2 regions of the Clostridium subterminale genome follow, and region 2 is predicted to be linked to the other one. Evidence: a T-box and tRNA genes for the amino acid it is inferred to sense, from the RefSeq annotation. Region 2 holds a T-box; the other holds one or more tRNA genes.

Region 1 (4,736 bases), on a different contig from region 2:
TGCGGCATTAATTCCTTCGCTCTAAAGTCAATAAAGCCTTTAATATTTATTTCATTTCCTTCTTCTATGCAATTAATAATTCTATCTAAAATGTTATTTTTCTTATTCATATAATATATTACAGTATCATCTATAGGTAATTCTTCCATTAAAACTTTATATATATCCTTTTTTATATCACTTACATCGTTATAATTTAGAAAATTATAAGTTTCATTTAGATGTTTATTAACCTTTTTTTCTAAAAACTCGTTAATAATCACACCATATAAAATGTTAGCTATATAATAGTTAAATAACTTCTTACCTTCATCCTCAGTGTAATCACCATCTTTCCAATATATATGTATACATTCATTTAATTCATCATTTTCAACTTTTAAATTTAAACTTTTCTTTTTTGTCCTTAAATAATCACCCATACTCTTAACTTGATTTAATACATAATCCTTATAGCTATTATTCACAATAGTCAACATCAGCATTCAATCACCCCACTTCATGTTAAGAATTTTATAGATACAGAACTTCACTTTAATATATTATGTGTTTTTATTTTTTACTATATACAATTTTTAAAATCCAATTTATTCTATAAATTTTATAGCATTTATGATATATTATTTCTAAATTAGTCTATTGATCTACTTAGCTAAATAATCTTTATAAAAATTTCTTAGATTAACTACCTGGTATACAAAAATTTTTTCTATAAAAATATAGATATAAATAAGAATATTTATACTGGGAACTATTTAAATACAGATATATATTCCTATATAACTATTTAACTATTTAACTATTTAACTATTTGTTCTATTTATGCGGGTTTGAGAAGAATCTGTCATTTAAATAGTCTGATTAAAGATATATTAAAATTTGAATTATTAATAACAACCAATAATAAGGTGGTGCTATTTTTGAAATATGCTTTTGTTGACTTCAGAATTTCTCAAGAGGAGCTTTTAGCTTTGGAAAATTTAAATTGTAAAGTTATACTTTGTGAACCTTGCAATTCATTATATCCAGCTATATGTGGTCATCCTGATATTCTTATACATTTTATCGATAATAATAATGTTATTATTCATAAGGATACATCTTCTACCTTTGAAGAAATTCTAAAATCTCTAAATCTAACGGTATTGAGAAGTACTGATGCTTTAACTGATAAATACCCTAAAGATATCATTCTGAATGCTGTAAGTACTTCTGATTTTTTTATGCATAAAATAAGATATACGGATAAAACTTTGTTAGAAAATATTCATGATAAGACATTAATAAATGTGAATCAAGGTTACTCCAAATGCTCTACTGTAGTATTATCTAATAAAGCTTTCATAACTTCTGATATATGTATTTATAAAGAATTAAATATCTATGGATATGATGTACTATTAATTCCATCAGGGGATATTCTTTTACCTCATTTAAATTATGGGTTTATTGGTGGAACTTGTGGTATGATAGACTCTAAAACCATAGTTTTTTATGGAAATTTAGATTTATATCCTCATGGAGATTTAATAAAAATATTTTTAAATAAGCATGGTATAACTCCTATCGCTTTAACCAACTCGCAATTAATTGATAGAGGTAGTATATATTTTTTAGATATTTAATAATTTATACTTGCCAAAATTACTAGAATATGAATTTTAAAATACTCAATTATAATGTGTACTGCTCTAAGAAGTATATTTATGTTTATATACAAAAGAAAAAAGCAAGTAATTTAATTACTTGCTTTTTTGGAGGCGCCACCCAGATTTGAACTGGGGATAAAGGCTTTGCAGGCCTCTGCCTTACCACTTGGCTATAGCGCCATATTGGAGCGGAAGACGAGATTCGAACTCGCGACGTTCACCTTGGCAAGGTGACGCTCTACCACTGAGCCACTCCCGCGTAATAATGGTGGCTCGAGCAGGAATCGAACCAGCGACACGAGGATTTTCAGTCCTCTGCTCTACCGACTGAGCTATCGAGCCAGACACAAATTTTAGAATTTATTGGCGACCCAGAAGGGACTCGAACCCTCGACCTCCGGCGTGACAGGCCGGCACTCTAACCAACTGAGCCACTGGGCCATATGGTGGTCGCAACAGGGATCGAACCTGTGACCCCCTGCTTGTAAGGCAGGTGCTCTCCCAGCTGAGCTATGCGACCAAATTTAAATTTGTGACACCACTATTAAAAATAATCTTTGCTAAGCTTAAAAAACCAATGAATTTTCCAAGTCTTAACAAAGACTATTATATTAAATTTTAAGTTTATTGTCAATATAGTTTTTAAAATTTATTATAAAACTAATTAATGTCATCTAATATTTTTTTAATATCTTCTGGTTTAAAATCATAGGCTTTATTACAGAAATGGCATAAGATTTCTTCCGTCTTGCCATCATCATATATTTCTTGCAAATCATTCTTACCAATACTCATTAACACTCTTTCTACTCTTTCTCTTGAACAGTCACATTTATATTCAGGTACTAAGGAATCATATATTTTTAAATCCATATCTTCAAATACAAATTCTAATATTTCTTCTATAGTCATTCCTTTTTCTATCATAGATGTCACTGATGGAATTTCTTCCAATCTATAAGTTATAATATCTGCTAAAAATTCTGATGCACCTGGCATCATTTGAATAATAAATCCTCCAGCAGCTTTTATAGATAAATCTGTATCTACCAATACTCCCAAAGCAACAGCAGATGGTGTTTGCTCCGATACAGTAAAGTAATATGCTATATCATCTCCTACTTCTCCTGTATATATAGGTACTTGACCTACATAAGGTTCTTTAAGTCCCATATCTTTAATTACTTTTAAATATCCATTTTTACCTATGGCGCCACCAACTTCCAATTTACCCTTTTCATTTAAAGGTAAATCTATTTTGGGGTTTCCTATATAACCTTTAACACTTCCATCATTATGAGCAGTAACGGTAATACCTTTCGCCTCTCCTCCACCATCTATTTGAATACTTAAACTGTCAGTATCATTTTTCAGCATAGCTCCCATTAAAACACCACCAGTTAGCATTCTTCCTAGTGCCGCTGATGCTGTTGGCATACATTCATGAGTTTTAGTTGCTTCATTCACTAAGTCAGTTGTAATCGCTGCAATTATTCTTACTTGACCATCCTTTGCTGTAGCTCTAATTAATTTATCTTTCATTCCTCTAACATCCTTTCTTACTCAAAACATAGGTTATTCTTTCCGTATTCTCACCTATAGCAACTTCTTCATAGCAATTAAGTTTTCTTTCTATGACAAGGTCTGCTTCATTTATAAACTTTTCTATCTTACTCTCGCTATAAGCTCTCTCTCTGTGGTGTTCATCAAATCTATGATACACTTGTCCTTCTTTAACAAAAAAAGTTAAATACATATCAACTACATCATCTTGTAATTGATTTTCCCAAATATAGACTACATCTTCCCTGTCATAGTTAAAACTATTATTTCCTAATATATTTTTAATTTTGTACTCCGTATTAATATCAAAAATAAAAATTCCATCATCCTTTAAGTGTTTATTAACTGACATAAAATATAATTGAAGTTTTTCATCCTCAATTATATAGTTAGTAGAATCCAATCCACAGGTTATCAGATCAAACTGCTTTTTAAGGTTAAAGTTACATATATCTTGACACATAACCTTAGCTTTAATTCCCTCAGCCTTTAACTTTTCATCTGCAATAGACAACATATACTCCGATAAATCTATAGCCGCTGTAAATATAAAGTTTCTTCCAATTAACTTAGTAAAATTTCCTGTACCACAAGCTAAATCTAAATAGTCTCTTCTTCCAACTTTATATTCCTTGCAAATATCAATAATTTTTTCTGCCCAACCTCTATAATTGATATCTTCATTAATTAGTTCATCATATATATCAGCAAAATCATTATAACAGTCCATAGGTTCACCATCTTTTCTATATAATCACCTATTTATTTTACCTTACTTTTTTTCTTTTGTCTAAGAAATCTTCCATGATTATGTAACAAATTTCACCTCTATCTAAATAATTGTATATTAAACTACAATTAAATTTCTTCATCAAATTAACACAATTTATCTTAATTTAGACTAACAAACTCTTAACTAAAATAGATTATTATCAATACACTATATAACATTAAAAAAATTCATCATTCCTAGGCATATTTAATCCTTTTTTCTTTTTTGTCATCATTCCTCCAATTCTTCCCGTTTCTTCTGCAGTTAAACCACTCCATCCAAATTCATTTACTTTATCAGCCAGCCCCAATTCTTCTACTATATCATATTTTATCTGCTCTCTTAAAGCTTCTTGTGGAGTTAATTCTTTATTAGCTTTCAATTTAGATTTTATCACTTTCTTTAAAGGAGTCTTACCCATGAACTTCTACCTCCGCATTGTTCAAATATAGTTTTAACATACTAACTATATTTTCTACCATAGGCTTTTTTTTATTCATCTCCTATATAATTTATGTAGCTTTGTTACTCTATACTCCCTTAGGTATCACTAAAAGCATTTTAAATAATTACATATTTTCACTTAAACAAATATATTTACATAAAATGCAAAACTTGAGAAAGCTACAATTAGGGTAGTTAAAAAAGAATCTACTAGAATGATTTATTTAACGGTTCTTTGTATGCAGCTAATGCAAGTTCGAAGTATTGGATTGACAAATTAAATAAAACTGGAGATTTCAAATTAAAAA
Region 2 (4,736 bases):
TACCAATTTTAATTACAGAATATCTCAAAACCTTTTCTTTATCTTCAATATCGACATCTAAAGTCTTTTTACTAATGTCTTTTAGATGCTCTTCCTTTATATAATCTATACTTTTTAATTTCCTACCTGTGATTGCTGAAATTTCTCTTGCTATTCCATAATGGCACCATAAATCTGGTCTATTGGTTAAAGATTTATTATCTATTTCAATTATCACGTCATTATCTATATAATTTACTGCTTCTATCTCTGCAGTAGTAATTGTGAATTTACCTACAAGCCAATCAACATCTATATTTTTTATATCCACATAATCATTTATCCAATCTAATGATATCTTCATTTTTCTTCCTCCATTACTTATTTAAATTGCTTCATAATTTTCAAATTACCAGAGTTAAAACCTCTGATATCTGGTATTCCGTATTTCATCATTGCAAGTCTTGTAAGTCCAAGACCAAATGCAAAGCCTGTGTATTTTTCGCTGTCAATACCGCCATACTTTAATACATTGGGATGAACCATTCCACATGGCAGTAATTCTACCCAGCCAGAGTGTTTGCAGGTAGGACATCCTTTTCCACCGCAAATCTCACACTTTATATCAAGTTCAAAGCCAGGCTCTACAAACGGGAAATATCCTGGTCTAAGTCTCAACGTAATCTGCTTTTCAAATATTTTACTTAACATTGTTTCCATAGTATAAATAAGGTTTGCCACAGATATTCCCTCATCTATTACAATACCTTCAAGCTGGAAGAATGTATTTTCATGGGACGCATCAATATCCTCATTTCTGAAGCATCTTCCAGGAATAATAGCCTTTATTGGAGGTGAATACTGCTCCATTATATGCTGCTGTCCTGCTGAAGTCTGAGTCCTTAATACCATACCATTTTCTAGCCAATAGGTATCCTGCATATCTCTAGCTGGATGATATTTAGGAATATTTAAAGCTTCAAAGTTGTAGTAGTCTGTTTCAACCTCATTGGTATCAGCTATGAAGAAACCCATTTCCTTAAAAATTTCTTCAATATCCCTTTGAACAATTGTTATTGGATGATAAGTTCCCACCTCAAATTCCATCCCAGGGAGGGTTATATCAAATTTATTTTCCATGCTTCTGTTTTCAAGGTCAGTTTTTAGTTCTGATATTCTTTCTGTAATGTAGTTTTTAAGCTTATTTCCTTCAACACCTACAGCCTTTCTTTCTTCAGTACTAAAGCTGCTTAGTGACTTTAATATATTTGTTAATTCTCCATTCTTACCTAAAAATCTTATTCTCAGTGATTCCAGCTCTTCTATAGTTTTAATTTCTTCAAAAGCTCTCACTACCACTTCTTTTAAATGGTTAATTGACTCTGAGATTTTAATCCTCTCCTTTTAACTTTTTAAAAATAAAAAACCCCTCATCCTAAAAAGGACGAGAGGTTAAACTCACGCGGTACCACCTTATTTATCAATCATATTTGATATTCTAACACTATTTATAGAACACCTAATACAATTGACATCTCAAACAGATACTGGAATGAAATCCGATATCCTCTTTCTTATAACGGTGAAAGCTCCGTTTTACCTAATAAAATTTCAGCTTAAAACTCCAGAGGGAACTTCAAAGTAACTGCCACTGCAGGGTTCTCAGCCTCCCCCACTCTCTGTAAGCTTTAGATAAATTTACTTTCCTCTATCATAGTCATATCAATATTTATTTTTAATTATGTTAACATAATAATCCTTTGAAGTCAATATATTTTTAAAATTCAGATAAATTTTAATTTTTAATATTTATAATTTTTAGGTAGGCTTCTTGATTATTCTTATTATATTGAACAACATAATCAACTAATGGAGGTGAAATAAATGATTTAAAATCAATTATTTCATTGGGTTTGGTGGCTTTTATGTTAATAGCATAAGTAACCCAATTGTTATAATGCCTTATCAATAGATTGCTTAAAATACGTTCAAAACTATCAACTAATACACCATAATCATCTAATGCTATATATTCATTTTTTCCATAAGAATTAAAATACATGCGAAATTCATTGCTAACATATTTATAAAAAAGTGTTCCAGTTATATTCACTTTTATTGAAACCAAAGGATCATCACTACCCCTATTTGTCTTTCTAGTGTGAATATGGTCATAATCCTCATGCCCTTCTATATCTCTTCTCCACATTATGTAAGCAAATACTTCTGCATCAATATTTTTGTAATAAAGTTCTTCACTAGATAATTTATCTTTAAAATAGTCAAAGAAAAAATATAACTTTAGACTTTTATAAATATTTATGGAATTTTTTTTAATATGATACTTTCTTCTGATATGTTTTGCTATACCCTTAATTATTTCTATATATTCATTCATCATAATGAATGAATATCCATCATAAATACTGTCACTAAATTTAGGTATAGTACTATGCTTCAGACTGACTTTAAACTTTATTGCATTATTTGGTAACTCCTTTGATTTTACTATTTCCAAAAAAGCTTTAACACTAGTATTAAATAGAGTACTTTTTAAATCATGAACTAAAAACCAAATGAATGAAGGATAGAAATATATAATACCTTCTTTAGAACTAGGAAATTTGCTTTTTCCAATAGAATCAATTATTTTATTATTAATACTCAGATTCGTCCATGCTCTAAATATGTCAATTGGTGTTTTGTCTAAAATATAATTATACTCACAAGTACATTTTAATCCATGTTTATAATCAGAATAATCTATAACGTAGTATGATTCTCTTTCGCAATTAGGGCATTTAGTTTGTAAATAAACATTTATCAAAGAAAATCAGCTGATTACATATAGAATGATATCCATTTTTAATACACTCAGGACAGTACCTCCATGTTCTTACCATATATTTTTTAAAGTCTGGTGCATTATAGATACAACCTAAGAATTCTTCTAATTCATCGTGAGTCTTCTTAAAAACATCTATATTTAATATCTTAGTTAATGTTTTTAAATCAATGTTATTATTACATGCATACATACTAGGATAAATGTAAATAGTGTTTCGTTTTGACTTAGCCTCTATAATCTTTGAAAAATTTCTATCAGTGATTGCATTTGCATATTTAAATTTTTCAACACTTCCCCAAATTGATTCATAAGGTAGAATCCAATTACGCTTCCATGTATATGCCATATTTTTGCTCCTGTGATATTATTATTATTTATTTAAACATACTATTGTATATCTCGGCCTCAATATATCCTGAGGAATTAATTGCTTCTTCCCAATTTGAAATACTTGGCCAATGTACCCCCTTACCATTTCCCTTACCCTGGATTTTGGTTGTATTATATATTTAATTATTTTTCTATAATTTCTTTCTTATAACTATCATACATTTTTGAAATGGAAATATAAATCATTAATATATATCCTAAAATAAATAGGTAGTTTAAATTTAGTAATATATCTATTACTCCAAATACCTTAGAAGATGTAGATACTATATAGGCTACAGCTACTATTATAAAAGGCATTAAAGAAATAAAACTAAATAATATTTTCTTTTTTTCTCTTTGGAGTATTTTTTCTAATAATTTTTCATCCATACCTATAGCTTTATATAGTAAAAATTCATCTCGCCTTGTTAAAAATAGATTATAAAAAGAGAAATAGCAGTTTGAAAATCCTACTACTACAAAGAATATACTAAAGAATACTGCTAATATATTTCCTATTACACTTCTCTTTTTAACTAACATTTCTTCATCTAATTCTGATACTAAACCATAGTCGTTTTCTTTGAAATATTCTAAGGAAATATTATTAATACTATTTTGTACTTCCTTTATATTATCAGTCTTAACTGAAATATATTCATATTTATCTAAATCTGCTATTCTTAAGAAATTACTGAAAAGTTCTATATACTGAGATTTAGACATACATACATTTAATCTATTTTTCCTAATATTATAGTCAAATAAAGGTTTATCTATTTTATCCTCTACATTTAATTTAAATTCATATCCTCTAGTATCTAGAATACTTCCATATTCTGAAAGAGATAGTTCCTTTACATCATCTTTCAAAAACTTTATATCTTTCATTTTTGATGCTGGGACATTAAAATCATCTCCCATAGTATTTAAAACAATCACTTTATTTCCTATATAATCATCTGGATTTAAACCTTTTTCTAAAACCAACTCTCTAAACTTCTCATCTTCTATTCCAAATAATTCTACTTTAATATTTTCTAAAGATATTATTTCTTCCTCTAAATTACTTAAACTTTCTGTACTTTTATATTCATCAGAAACTAGATTATTATCAAAATCCAAATATACAGATTCTTTTCTAAAGTTTACTAACTCATCTATATCTAAGAATTTAATACTTTTTATCAACTCTTCATTTAATGGATTTAAGGTTGCATATTGACCTTGAATACCATAAGTTGCATATTTATTTACACGGTTGTATTTTTCATCTATAGAGTAGTAGGTAATTACCGTCATTATAAATGCCATTAATAGAAATCCTATTTTTAAAGTTACACCTGTAAATCTAAAATTATGCTTACTGTTTTTATAAAATTGCTTTGAAAGATCTTTTTCTATATTTCCAGTGTATTTTAAATCATATTTTCTATAGCTTTTGCTTTTTATATTTCTCTTCAATCCATTTAATATGGAGTTTTTCTTAAGTTTTTTAATTGGTTTTTTAGTACTTAAATATATTATTAAAAAACTT

The links. The T-box of region 2 lies ahead of pheS (phenylalanine--tRNA ligase subunit alpha). A T-box ahead of a tRNA ligase gene usually reads a tRNA of that ligase, here a tRNA-Phe.
Region 1: it encodes a tRNA-Phe, which carries the amino acid that the T-box ahead of pheS (phenylalanine--tRNA ligase subunit alpha) is inferred to sense. The anticodon was not compared.

Annotation. Positions count from the first base shown of each region.
Region 1 covers NZ_BAAACI010000007.1:68,640-73,375, forward strand. The annotation lists gene ytxC (putative sporulation protein YtxC) at 1-485, opposite strand, end outside; gene ABDZ93_RS14030 (DUF6873 family GME fold protein) at 921-1,625, shown strand; tRNA gene ABDZ93_RS14035 (tRNA-Cys) at 1,756-1,829, opposite strand; tRNA gene ABDZ93_RS14040 (tRNA-Gly) at 1,834-1,908, opposite strand; tRNA gene ABDZ93_RS14045 (tRNA-Phe) at 1,916-1,991, opposite strand; tRNA gene ABDZ93_RS14050 (tRNA-Asp) at 2,014-2,090, opposite strand; tRNA gene ABDZ93_RS14055 (tRNA-Val) at 2,094-2,169, opposite strand; gene hslO (Hsp33 family molecular chaperone HslO) at 2,310-3,191, opposite strand; gene ABDZ93_RS14065 (class I SAM-dependent DNA methyltransferase) at 3,196-3,942, opposite strand; gene ABDZ93_RS14070 (alpha/beta-type small acid-soluble spore protein) at 4,163-4,405, opposite strand.
Region 2 covers NZ_BAAACI010000001.1:330,750-335,485, reverse strand. The annotation lists gene pheT (phenylalanine--tRNA ligase subunit beta) at 1-343, opposite strand, end outside; gene pheS (phenylalanine--tRNA ligase subunit alpha) at 361-1,338, opposite strand; T-box leader at 1,417-1,703, opposite strand; gene ABDZ93_RS01830 (hypothetical protein) at 1,775-2,806, opposite strand; gene ABDZ93_RS01825 (hypothetical protein) at 2,781-3,173, opposite strand; gene ABDZ93_RS01820 (FtsX-like permease family protein) at 3,341-4,736, opposite strand, start outside.